One region of the Brevibacillus sp. BC25 genome, then DNA from elsewhere that is predicted to be linked to it. Evidence: riboswitches for the same ligand, from Rfam matches in the RefSeq annotation. Region 1 holds a riboswitch; each other region holds the start of a gene.
The links. A riboswitch is a leader RNA that binds a small molecule or an ion and turns the genes downstream of it on or off. The one in region 1 is predicted to bind lysine.

Region 1 (4,422 bases):
AATGGAAGGCTTTCAATGAAGCCTACTGCCTGGTTGAAAGCTTCAGGTCCACGAGTCGCTTGATAGTTGGCGGTCAAGTGGAACACGAGGAAGAGCCCGATCGGAAACAAACCAAGAAGTGAGTGTAGCTTGTGACTGAGAAAGCTATGGCCTTTCGCCATACAATGGTCCCCCTTTCAATGTATGTAACTCTCAATTCTGTGAAAAACATCAAGCATCACCGCAAGCGGCCCAAAACGGTTTTCGACCGTTTTGATAGACCTTTCCCCAATATCCTAACCCATTGCCTCACCCATTAGACATAGCAAAACCGCCACGATCATTTTATGAAGAGCATCTTGACGCTGTTCACAAAAAGACTGCGTTTGCTAGATCATATGAATTTGTCGGAATGTGTCAAAATTCGAGAAAAAGTTGGGCAAAACTTTGACCAAATCCAATTGTACTCTTGTCGACACAGAGCGTCAAGACAATCAATGTACTAAATACATTGATAGAATAACTTTGTTTAGTCTAGCTATTTTTTCTATTACGATGTCATGAATTTGAGCCCCTCCTCATAATCTAGTACAGACAGGAGGGAAGCACATATGAAAGAGAAGGATCAGCTTGCAGCACTGTTGCCGCCGGAGACCATTCCCTATGCGGAAAGAATGAACATGCCCTATCTTGGCTATCATCTTCTACGCGAAACGCTGACCAGCACCCTGCTAGGTGATAGTGAAAACCATATTCTCTATTGGATAGGAAAAAATATGGGCCGCCAAATCCCTATTCAATCTGCAACAGGCCCGATTATGCCTTTTATTCGGCTCGGATTAGGCCAGTTAGACGTCGTAGAGGAGACCGGGCAAACTATCGTCTATTCGCTCACTCATTCTATTTTTAGCTATCAGTCTATAGAGAGACTAGGATGCAGTCTTTCTTTTGAGGCTGGGATCATAGCTGGTATGATTGAGCAGTGGAAAGAAAGAGAAACATTCAGCAAAATCGAAATGGAAAGCCCTTCAGACATTCGGATATCTGTGCAAGTAGCATCATGAAGAAAATGCTCCCTCTACCTGTAACAAAGGGAGAGGGAGCATCCATCCATGTTTTATACTCCGTGCACGACCGCGGTTTCCTCGACATCCAGACCATATGCCGAATGAAGACTGCGAACAGCCAGCTCCGTCAAGGCTGCTGGAATGACGCAAGAAACTTTGATATCAGACGTAGATACCATTTTAATAGAAATTTCTTTTTCTGCCAGGACGCGGAACATTTCGGCAGCTACCCCTGGATTGTTGATCATACCCGAGCCAACAATCGATACCTTGGTCAAATCTTCCTCGAAATCGACCTTTTCAAAGCCAAGCTCGGTTTTGTTTCTGTCCAGCGTATCCAGTGCTTTTTTCAGGTCATCCGCTGCAACGGTAAAAGAAATGTTCGTAACAGACGCATCATAGGAGCTTTGGATAATGATATCGACGTTCACCTGATTGTCCGCCAGCGTATTGAACAGACGGGAGAGCGTCCCGACCTTGGCAGGCATGCCGACAACCGTGATTTTGGCTACATCTTCATCGTGTGCAACTCCACTTACTACTCTTCCTGTTTCCATGTTGGCAACCTCCTCAACGTACGTACCATCTTCGGCAGTAAAGCTGGAGCGGACGACCAGCCTTACTTTGTATTTTTTCGCAGCCTCTACTGACCTTGGATGAAGAACCCCTGCACCGAGGTTCGCCAGCTCCAGCATCTCATCATACGAGATCGTATCCAGCTTACTCGCAGCTGGAACCATTCGCGGATCAGCTGTGTACACCCCGGACACGTCCGTAAAGATTTCGCATTTCTCAGCGTTCAAGCTCGCTGCGAGTGTAACCGCAGATGTATCCGATCCACCGCGGCCGAGCGTCGTAATTTCACCTTCGTCACTGATCCCTTGGAATCCTGCCACGATCACCACACGGCCACGGCCGAGCTCGGATTGAATTCGCTCTGGATCAATCTGCTTGATCCGTGCTCTTCCGTGAATCGCCTCCGTAGTGATTCCAGCCTGCCAGCCCGTAAGAGAAATGGCGTCGTAGCCTTTTGTATGCAAGGCCATCGACAAAAGCGCGATCGATACCTGCTCCCCCGTGGTCAGCAGCATATCCATTTCACGCTCGGATGGGTATGCGCTAATCTGCTTGGCCATGTCTACCAACACGTCAGTAGATTTCCCCATTGCAGAAACAACGACTACCACATCATGCCCTTCCTCTTTGTAGCTGATAATTCGATCCGCAACTCGTAAAATTCGCTCAATGGTACCTACAGAGGTGCCTCCGTATTTCTGCACGATCAACCCCATGCGGCTTCTCTCCCTTTTTCTCATATCCAATGTTGGTATTTATCTCGTATCGTATGGTTTTTCACTATTCTCTCTATAAGGAAAAGTCTTACATTTTTATTTTACAAAAAAGGCACCGACAAGGAATAAGACCTGCCGCTGCCTACTGTTTCGACATACCGGTTCCTCCCTCCCCATACACGCGGACAACGAAGATTGATAGTAAACACCATCAAAACTCACATTGACACACCGTGAGATAGCTCTCCATCTGACAATTGGTCATTGTGCAGATGACAGTCCTGCATTTGTTCAACGCAGACCCAGCATGGAGAAAAGCGGGTTTCCCTCCACACTTCGGCGAATTCCCCTTTCCCGTCCCCTTCACAGATACCCGATCTCAGGGTGGTACTCTTGGTTTTCGCGCCTCTACCTCACTCCATAATGGAAGTGAGGCTAACTATTCTGTTTGAATCGGATTATATCATGAGTCTAAAAATGGATCAATTCCTTTTTAGAGGTTGTTCCAAAAGTTACATTTGCTATGTGTCCAGCTTGCGCAGATGCCCGATGATTTCTTTTGCCAGCTTGTCGCCGATCCCTAATTGACGGAAGTCTTCAACGGTCGCCTCGCGCATTTTTTTCAACGAGCCGAAATGAGAGAACAACAGCTTGCGTCGTTTCTCACCGATACCCGGGATCTCATCCAACTGTGAGGAGAGCATCGTTTTCGTCCGGGATTGTCTGTGGAACGTAATAACAAATCGATGGACTTCATCTTGGATGCGCTGCAACAAATAAAACTCATAGCTATCCCGTCTAAGATTTACAGGCTCTGGCGGATCTCCGTACATGAGCTGAGCAGTGCGGTGTTTCTCGTCCTTCGCGAGTCCACAGACGGGAATATAGAGGCCCAGCTCGTTTTCCAGGACGTCCATGGCCGCACTGATTTGGCCTTTTCCACCATCGATCACAATCAGATCGGGCATCGGCTGGTTTTCTTTCAGCAGGCGAGAGTATCGACGGCGAACGACTTCGCGCATGGAGCCGTAATCATCTGGTCCCTCGACGGTTTTAATCTTGAATTTGCGGTATTCCTTTTTGTCAGGGCGGCCGTCTGTAAACACAATCATCGCAGACACCGGCTCTGTTCCCTGAATGTTGGAGTTGTCAAACGCTTCAATTCGATGAGGAACCGGAATTCCTAAAATGTGACCGAGATTGTGTACCGCTTGGACCGTACGTGCATCGTCCTTGGACATCAGCGCGAACTTCTCTTGCAAAGCAATACGGGCGTTTTCGGTAGCCATCTTCACGAGCTCATGCTTTTTGCCTCTTTTGGGAGCGTGGACTTTGATGCCCAGCCACTCACTCAAAAGCTCCGGTTCACTCTCTTCCGGGAGCAAAATTTCTTTTGGCAGCGCATTTTGCTTGTCGTAGTAGAACTGGCTCACATAAGACATGAAGTCTTCGATTTCGCTACCATAGTATGGAAAGGAAGTCGTCTGACGCTCGATCATCTTCCCTTTTCGCATATAGAACACCTGAATGCACATCCAGCCTTTTTCCACAGCAAACCCGATAATGTCGCGGTCTACCGTATCAGTGAACGTGATCTTCTGCTTCTCCATCACCGCTTCGATGCTCTTGATCTGATCGCGGTATTCCTTGGCGCGTTCGAACTCCATATTCTCTGCGGCTTGCAGCATTTTTTCCGTGAGGGTTTGCTTCATTTCCTCATGGCCACCATCGAGGAACCGGCTGATTTCGTCCACCAAACGCTGATTTTCCTCTGCCGATACCTCGTACACACAGGGCGCTAGACATTGTCCTAAATGGTAGTAAAGACAAACCTGCTTGGGCATGTTGCGGCATTTGCGCAACGGATAGAGGCGATCCAGCAGCTTCTTCACCTCGGAGGCATCTCCCGCATTCGGATATGGACCGAAATACTTGGCTTTATCTTTTAATACCTTACGGGTAATCTCCAGGCGTGGCTGCGCTTCATTCGTAATTTTGATGTACGGATACGTCTTGTCGTCGCGGAGCATGACATTGTAACGCGGGTCGTGCTCCTTGATCAGGTTGCACTCGAGGATGAGCGC
Region 2 (4,422 bases), on a different contig from region 1:
TCATTTTTTTGATCTCGCCTTGGACCAAGACGATGAGCTGTCGCTATTACCCTCCTTGCAGGTAGCCAGCTATCACGTGGCCCGCTTTGCTCTCATCATGCGAGATGATGGCCTTCGTGGTCTCGGTATTTTTCCCGGAGATGCTCTCTTGATCTCAGACTTTTCGATGGAGCCTGTAAAAGACAGACCTGTTTTGATCCGACAGGAGGGGCAGTTCCTTGTGCGCATCGCAGCAGACGTCAATCCATTGGAATGTCTGTTTACAACCACACGTGAGCAAGACACCCCCATGCTACTCCCCTCGGAAAACATTCGCATTACAGGTGTTGTATCCGGTATTATTCCACGTTCATCATCGTAACCTCATTAAGCAGCCAATCCTTGATTGCTGCCACCGTTTGCTGCCACTGCTCCTGCGGGGTAATGGCAGCGGGCTGGTCGCCCTCCTGCGATCCATAGCTTCCGAACTGGGAGTGATTCCCTCCTTCTATGGACATGTACACGGTACGATCTGGCAAATATTGCTTGCTCTCCATAAACCTTTCGATATTGATCACTCCATCGCGAGACCCGAGCAAAGACAGTACAGGTAAATTCACCTTCTTCAAGTTCCCCTGACTGTTCGGATACGCTCCCAGTAAAAACACGCCGTTGATTCGGTCCGGGTGGTTTGCTGCGAATTGAGCTGCCATAGTACCACCAAGCGAATGTCCTCCGATGACAAACGTTTTATTTGGGTACGCCTTCAATACTTGTGTGGCTCGCGTCATATCACTTACAGCCAAATTCAGCGGCATTCGTGCGAGAAAAACATGGTAGCCGGATCCTGCCAAGGCACGGGCAATCGGTGCATAGCTCTCCGGTTTGACCAGTGCTCCCGGATATAAGATGAGTCCCGGTTCGCGTGACTCCCCGCCTTGGAAAATAATCCAGTCATTCGTATCCATGACCGTAATCCCTTCACCGCCTTGCATGGCCGTTAACGCAGCCTGATCAGGCTGATATGGTTGTAAATACCATATAGCCAGACAAACCGCTCCAAGTGTCACCAATACGAGTGCCTGAAACCACTTTTTGCGTGCTTGACTCATCCCACCTACCTCGTTTCCGTTCCCATGTATATGCTACTTATTATGTCTCAAACATAGAAAAAACCGTCAGAGACAATAGCCCGACGGTTGTTGGTAATGGCTTCATTAGTCTTTTTCCTTCTGCCGCTCGCGAAAACGGCGCACCTTCATCAGGTTTCCGCACATTTTGTCATCACACCAGCGGCGCACCCGGTTGCGGCTTTCATCATAAAACACCCAGCGGCAATCCTCGTTGTCACATATTTTGATTCGCTCCAGATGCTGCGGGGCAAGCAACTCCGCGAAAGAAGCTGCAATTTGTGCCATGACGAGGGGCCACCCCTCTGTTGAGCTGGATTGCTTTTGCCTGTAGCTGCCCTCCTCTTCTACATACAACACCTGCATATGAAAAGGGGCGAGAGCCAAAGCTCTGTTCAATTCCTCAAGGTCCTCCTCTTGGATTCGATCTCCACGGATAACGGCCTCCAGTATACGTCGCAAACGTTGGCGCAGTTGCAAAAGTGAATCGGCAAACTCCTCATTCATTGGCAACGGAGCGGTTAGCTTGTATGTTTGCAAAAAGGATGATAGCCATTCCTGGTTCTCCAAGCGATTTTCCCCACGACCAGAACCACGCCAATCCCGCCAATCACTATTTAAAAAATCGATACAAAGCCAGTCCATGTCATCAACTCTCCTGACTAAACCCTTCATTTTTCTCTCTTGTGTGAACATACAGGATATGGTAATCTCTATTTGTAACTACCGTAATTAAGTTAACTAGTTACACCTTCATTACTTATTGCTATTATAGCGTTTCATCAATCTGTTTCACAGACGAGGAGGAAGCGTATGAATCGGAAGGATTTGCTTTTGCACGGATGGGAATGTACGTATGACAAGGAAGACTGGTATCCTCCCTTAAAAGAAGCGCTTTCCGGAGTATCAGTAGCGGAGGCCAGCTGGCGCCCTGTGGGAGAAGCAGCCAACACGATCTGGGAAAACGTCAGCCACCTTCTTTATTACAAAGAACGCCTGTTGCATCGTCTACTGGGCACTGAATTTCCTGGCTCCGCTGAGACAAACGATGATACCTTCATCCCGTCCGGCGCTCCGGATGACGAAGACGCTTGGCAAGCGACCCTCTTGGGCATGGAAAGCGTCCATCGCCACATTCATGAAAAGCTCTCCTTGCTGACGGATGAGGAGTTAAACCAGACGGCTACCTATACGCCCATTTACCAAACCGTGATGAGTCTTGTCCTGCATGATGCGTTTCATACGGGACAAATCGTCCAAATTCGCAAGCTGCAAGGCTCCTGGCCTGCCAGACGCTCTTTTGAATAACAAAATTTCACATTGATTAATCATAAACAATCCTTTATAGTTGATGAATCACATAACTTCATACATGTTATCCTCATCTTTCACGGTGAGGATAGAGGTCGCGGCTTTTATATCATCCTGTACGAGATTCAGAGAAAATCAATGACTCCAGGTAAGGAAAATCCGCCGAAGCTCATATCGCGTCTCTGTGCGATTGGGTTGGGGCTGTACTCGAAAGAGGCAGAACTGTCACGTTTGCATGCCAAGCAAACGTGGTGAGCTATCTTCAGTGAAGGCTTGGTGGGGATTGGATGATACCGCCCTATGCCATTTTTTTGGCTATGGCGGTTTTTTCGTTTCCGACCTTCCTTCTCAAAAATCATGAAAGGTCGTGCAAGCAGCTTATGTCACAAAATCAATTGCAACGTGGTTTAAAAGCCCGACACCTGACGATGATCGCTATCGGCGGCTCGATTGGGACGGGATTGTTTCTAGCGAGTGGAGGCTCGATCCATTCCGCCGGACCAGGTGGAGCTTTAGTCGCCTATCTCGCCATTAGTATCATGGTTTACTTTTTAATGACCAGCTTGGGGGAAATGGCAGCCTTCATGCCTGTATCCGGTTCGTTTTCGACGTATGCCACACGGTTCGTCGATCCATCTCTCGGCTTTGCTCTCGGCTGGAACTACTGGTACAACTGGGCCATTACCATTGCCGTCGAGCTGTCAGCTTCCGCACTCATTATGAAATATTGGTTCCCGGATACCCCAGCGATAGTGTGGAGCGCTTTGTTCCTCGGATTGCTGTTTGCCTTGAATCTCCTGTCTGTGAAAGCCTATGGAGAATCTGAATATTGGTTCGCCTTGATTAAAGTAGTAACAGTAATCGTCTTTATTATCGTAGGTGTGTTGATGATTTTTGGCATTATGGGCGGCCAAGCAGTCGGCTTCCAAAACTTCACCAAAGGCGACGCGCCATTCAATGGCGGCTTCATGGCCCTGCTCGGTGTCTTTATGATTGCCGGATTCTCATTCCAAGGGACAGAGCTCGTTGGTGTCGCAGCTGGGGAGAGCGAAGACCCTGCCCGCAACATTCCAAAGGCCATCCGTCAAATTTTTTGGCGCATCCTACTCTTCTACATCCTCGCTATTTTGATCATCGGGTTATTGGTTCCATACGATAATCCAAATCTGATCAGTGGCGACCTTACAGATATTGCGATCAGTCCGTTTACGATTGTATTTGAAAATGCCGGATTTGCTTTTGCGGCATCCGTCATGAATGCCGTTATTCTCACGTCTGTATTGTCTGCTGGTAACTCTGGCATGTATGCTTCTACACGCATGCTGTGGAATTTGGCGAAAGAAGGAAACGCACCAAAATGGTTCGCAAAAGTAACAAGTAACGGCGTACCGATCAATGCCTTGATCTTGACTGCGCTCATCGGCGCCCTTGCTTTTCTATCCTCTCTGTTTGGGGAAGGCGAAGTGTATGTATGGCTTTTGAATGCTTCCGGTATGTCAGGCTTCATCGCTTGGCTGGGAATTGCCATTAGTCACTATCGTTTCCGCAAAGCGTTTATCGCTCAGGGTCGTGACTTAAGCGAATTGCCTTATCGGGCAAAGTGGTTCCCGTTTGGACCGATTTTTGCCTTTATCATTTGCTGTATCGTTATTTTCGGGCAAAACTACTCTGCGTTCATCGGTGGAACAGTCGACTGGTATGGCGTCATGGTCTCTTACATTGGCCTGCCACTCTTCTTAATCATTTGGCTCGCTTATAAAATCACCCAAAAAACCAAGCTCGTCCCTCTAGAACAAGTAGACTTCAGCATGGATGAATACACGAAATAATCGAAGAAAAAAATACGGACTTCCGTTATCTGAACGGGAGTCCTTTTTCCTGTTTGCCAGCATATTAAAAACTGACCAAAAACAGCCGATAGTATAGACAAGGAGCAATTGAGATCCGTTTCCTTCCGTTCTCACAACTCATAGCAGTCATCCGATAAAAGGTAACAAGATCT
Region 3 (4,422 bases), on a different contig from region 1:
CTTTGATGATCCAAATGCGCAGAGAGAGGTAATGGCGCAATTGCAGGGATGGCGTGAAGTCGTGGTAACGTACACAGAGAACTTTGGGTGGAAAAAGTTATTTCAAATGGTGCCCATTGCAGGTATTTTGTTTGGGGCGTATTTGAACCGCTCAACCGTACAGGATGTCGCCGAAGCGGGGATGATGCTGTACCGCAAACGGCGCATCCTGGAGCGGCTGCGTGAGAGCGAAAAGAGCGAGGAAATTACTGAGACAACTCCTCAACTGTAAGAGCGTAGAGGAGATGGTCCTCCCATACATCGTTAATTTGCAAATAGCGTAACGAAAGCCCTTCCTGGCGAAAACGGTTTTTTTCCAAGACGCGAATGGAAGCTTGATTGCGAGGCATAACAGCAGCTTGTACCCTGTGCAGTTTAGCATCAGAAAAAGCAAAATGAAGGGCGAGATTTACTGCTGATGTCGTATAGCCTTTGCCATTGCACTCCTGATCCATAAAGTAGCCAATCGTAGCATTTTGCCACGCGCCGCGTGCGACATTCGACAACGCTACACGTCCAATCATCTTTCCGGATTCTCGGGTGAATACGCCGAAAGCATAGGCTGTGCCACGTTCAAAATCATTCTGTGCTTGCGAAATCTGTTCTTGCTGTCCTGGGAGGGTTAGAAATGACGAGGGGCGGATCGGTTCAAATGGTTGGAGAAAGTCATGATTACGCAGCCGAAGCTCTAGGAGCTCGGCTGCGTCTTGTTGTTGGAGAGGCCGTAAGAGAATCTCGTCTGTATGTAGTGACATGAGATCAATCCTCCTTAAAAAGTTGGATTGATAGTATATCATGTGCCAGAGTATTTGGGAAACATCAATTAGCCGAGCAATTCAGCAAACGATACCCCAAATGCTTTGCAAGTTTCCACTTCTTTTGCAGTAGGAGAAAGCTCGATTTTCAAACCTTCCAAAGGAGTTTCCGCACCACGCTCGCTCGCCTTTTTCAGCAAAATATCAACAGCTGCACCGACATGCTCGTAAGCGGAGTCGCAAGAGCCAAAAGCAACTACCTTTTTCCCGCTGAGGTCAATATCGTCCATTTCCTCATAAAAATCCAGGCATTCGTCTGGCAGTTCACCATCGCCCCATGTGTAGGCACCAAGCAAGATTCCATCGTAAGCTTCGAGTTCTTTTGCGTTCGCATCCATCACTTCTTTTATCTCCAGCTCAGCACCAGTTGAACGAATACCTTCTGCAATTGCTTCAGCAATTTCCTGAGTATTCCCTGTCATGCTCGCGTATACCATCAAAATGCTCATAAAACGGACCTCCAATTAGATAATGAGTATCATTCTCACAAATAAAATTAATGAAAATGAGAATCGTTGTCAATAACTTTTTTCTTATTGCCACGTTTCATTGATTTTGGTAGAGTTAAATAAAATTATAATAATGTACTCTAAAATAGAGGTGCGCCGAAGAAGAGTAAGTCTTTTCGTAATCTGCCAGGGGGCAGGAGAAGGAAGAAAGGCTAAAGCGCCGAAGCTTATGCTATGCCCCTACGTAGCACAGGCTGGGGTGTCTCATGAAAAATGATCATCCTGTCACAAGGGACCTCAAGTCTTTTTGTGGAGCGCTATTTATGATTTGCTTATGTAGTATCAAAAGCAATGAGATAGCGAATGCACTCATTGCTTTTTTTGATTTACCATGCTGTTATTTTGAGGAGGATGTAACTATGAACATGATGGATGCTAACGAAATTATCGCGTTTATTCAAAAAAGCGAAAAGAAAACACCAGTGAAGGTATATGTGAAAGGGAACCTGGAGGGAATCGACTTCGGTGCGAGCTCCAAAGCTTTCATTACTGGTCCTACTGGTGTTGTTTTTGGTGAGTGGAAAGAGATTGAGCCAGTGCTCGCGGCTAACGCAGACAAAATTGAAGATTATGTGGTAGAAAGCGACCGTCGCAACTCCGCTATTCCATTGCTGGATACAAAAGGGATTCAAGCGCGTATTGAGCCAGGCGCAATTATCCGTGACCAAGTGACAATCGGTAACAATGCGGTCATTATGATGGGTGCTTCCATTAACATCGGTGCAGTGATCGGTGAAGGTACGATGATCGACATGAATGTTGTAGTAGGTGGACGTGGAACCATCGGGAAAAACTGCCACATCGGCGCGGGATCAGTTATCGCGGGCGTTATCGAGCCGCCATCTGCACAGCCAGTTGTTGTCGAGGACGATGTTGTCATCGGAGCAAATGCTGTCATTCTGGAAGGTGTACGCGTAGGAAAAGGTGCTGTCGTTGCAGCGGGTGCTGTCGTGATTGAAGATGTACCTCCATACGTAGTAGTTGCGGGAACGCCTGCACGTGTGATCAAGCAAATCGATGAAAAAACTCGTTCCAAGACAGAGATCAAGCAGGAGCTACGTCAGCTGTAAGGGAGAGAGTGCACATGGACTGGCGTTCGCTCGATGAACAATATATCGTCTCCTCTTACAAAAGACTTCCGATTGCCATAGAAAAAGGCGAAGGAAATTACTTGTACGATACGAACGGGAAGAGCTATCTCGACTTGTTTACCGGACTCGCGGTAAACGTTCTGGGGCATTCTCATCCGCGCATTGTACAGGCTTTGCGTGAGCAGGGAGAGCGCTTCTTGCATATTTCCAATGTATTTTTAAACAAGCCGGCTATTTGTTTGGCCGAGCGTCTGGTTGCGAACAGCATTAGTGGGAAGGTGTTTTTCACCAACTCTGGTGCAGAGGCTACAGAGACTGCGATCAAGCTGATTCACAAATGGACGAAGAACGAGGGCGCAGGTCGTGAAGGCATCGTTGTCTTACGCAACAGCTTTCACGGGCGAACACTCGGAGCAGTGCGTTTGACGAGACAGGCTCACGTCTATCAAGACTTTCCTCAGCCGGCTTTTCCTGTTTATGAACTGGATGTGGAAGACACGGAAGGATTGCGAGCGATTTGCCAAGAAGCAAGGCCTGCTGCGGTCCTCATGGAGCCAGTCTTGGGTTCCGGCGGTGTCGTGCCGTTAACGGAAGCATTCTTGCGAGAGGTAGCTGTGATCTGTGAACAAGAAGGCATGCTCTTTGTCATGGACGAGATCCAGACAGGAATGGGCAGAACAGGAAAGCTGTTTGCTTATGAGCATGCAGGCGTAACGCCAGACCTTATCCTTTTCGCCAAAGGTATAGGGGGAGGGCTTCCCCTCGGCGGTGTCATTGCTGGTCCAAAGCTGATGAACCAGTTCAAACCGGGGGATCACGGAACGACGTTCGCACCATCACCACTGTCTGCTGCCCTGGGGAATGTCGTGTTGGACGAATTGCTTGATCCAGCCTTCATCGCTCACGTAGAAGAAGTCATTGCATACCTGTGGTCGGGCTTGGAAGCATTGCGTACGCGTCTTCCGGATCAGCTGCAATCCCTTCGCGGAAAAGGCTTGATGGTTGGAATTCCGCTCTCTTCCACCCCGGAAGAGGTCAGCCACTTGCAGCAAGCGTTGCTTGACGAAGGAATTCTCGTTGACGTGACGCAGAAAACGATTGTTCGTTTGCTTCCGCCACTGACGTTGACAAAAGCCGATGTGGACCGTTTCCTTGCCGTGTTTGAGGAGCAATTAAAAGTAAGATCAGGTACGAAAAAGGAGGCGTAGGGCATGACGACTTCCTTGTTTACACAAATTCGCCGAGACCTGCACCAAATACCGGAGCCAGGCTTCGCTGAAGTGAAGACGCAACAATACTTGCTCGATTATTTGAAAAAGCTGCCCCAAGAGCGAATCGAGATCAAAACGTGGCGGACAGGCATTTTGGTCAAAGTGGCAGGAACAAAGCCTAAACGATCAATTGCCTGGCGGACGGATATGGATGGCCTGCCGATCGTAGAGGAAACGTCCTACCCGTTTCGCTCGCTTCATGAAGGATACATGCATGCATGCGGGCATGACGTGCATATGGCAATTGCTCTTGGCCTCCTGACGCATTTTACCCAGCATCCGATAGCAGATGATTTGCTGTTCCTCTTCCAGCCGGCAGAAGAAGGTCCTGGCGGTGCTGAGCCGATGATGGGAAGTGAAGAGTTTGCAGGGTGGCGACCGGACTGCATTTTTGCCTTGCATATCGCGCCAGAATATCCAGTTGGTCATATTGCGACGAAGCCAGGAATTTTGTTTGCCAACACTTCTGAGTTGTACATTGATTTGGTTGGCAAAGGTGGGCATGCAGCCTTCCCGCACAAGGCGAATGACATGGTGGTTGCAGGAAGCCATCTTGTGACACAGCTTCAATCGATTATTTCGCGCAATATGGATCCATTGGATTCAGCTGTCGTAACGATTGGCAAGCTGGAGAGCGGGACGAAGCAGAACATCATCGCAGAGAAGTCCAGGCTAGAAGGGACCATCCGAACCTTTT

Region 2: linked by a shared signal. The riboswitch ahead of PMI05_RS14050 (amino acid permease) and the one ahead of PMI05_RS13850 (aspartate kinase) in region 1 are both predicted to bind lysine.
Region 3: linked by a shared signal. The riboswitch ahead of dapD (2,3,4,5-tetrahydropyridine-2,6-dicarboxylate N-acetyltransferase) and the one ahead of PMI05_RS13850 (aspartate kinase) in region 1 are both predicted to bind lysine.

Annotation. Positions count from the first base shown of each region.
Region 1 is NZ_AKIX01000047.1:27,256-31,677, reverse strand. Features, by position in the region: gene PMI05_RS13860 (succinate dehydrogenase cytochrome b558 subunit) at 1-161, opposite strand, end outside; gene PMI05_RS13855 (YslB family protein) at 591-1,043, shown strand; gene PMI05_RS13850 (aspartate kinase) at 1,097-2,338, opposite strand; lysine riboswitch at 2,570-2,757, opposite strand; gene uvrC (excinuclease ABC subunit UvrC) at 2,860-4,422, opposite strand, start outside.
Region 2 is NZ_AKIX01000048.1:32,272-36,693, forward strand. Features, by position in the region: gene PMI05_RS14030 (hypothetical protein) at 1-361, shown strand, start outside; gene PMI05_RS14035 (alpha/beta fold hydrolase) at 339-1,091, opposite strand; gene PMI05_RS14040 (CGNR zinc finger domain-containing protein) at 1,197-1,754, opposite strand; gene PMI05_RS14045 (DinB family protein) at 1,923-2,417, shown strand; lysine riboswitch at 2,502-2,687, shown strand; gene PMI05_RS14050 (amino acid permease) at 2,801-4,249, shown strand.
Region 3 is NZ_AKIX01000052.1:12,736-17,157, forward strand. Features, by position in the region: gene PMI05_RS15335 (EcsC family protein) at 1-271, shown strand, start outside; gene PMI05_RS15340 (GNAT family N-acetyltransferase) at 246-794, opposite strand; gene PMI05_RS15345 (flavodoxin) at 863-1,303, opposite strand; lysine riboswitch at 1,442-1,631, shown strand; gene dapD (2,3,4,5-tetrahydropyridine-2,6-dicarboxylate N-acetyltransferase) at 1,723-2,433, shown strand; gene PMI05_RS15355 (aspartate aminotransferase family protein) at 2,448-3,662, shown strand; gene PMI05_RS15360 (N-acetyldiaminopimelate deacetylase) at 3,666-4,422, shown strand, end outside.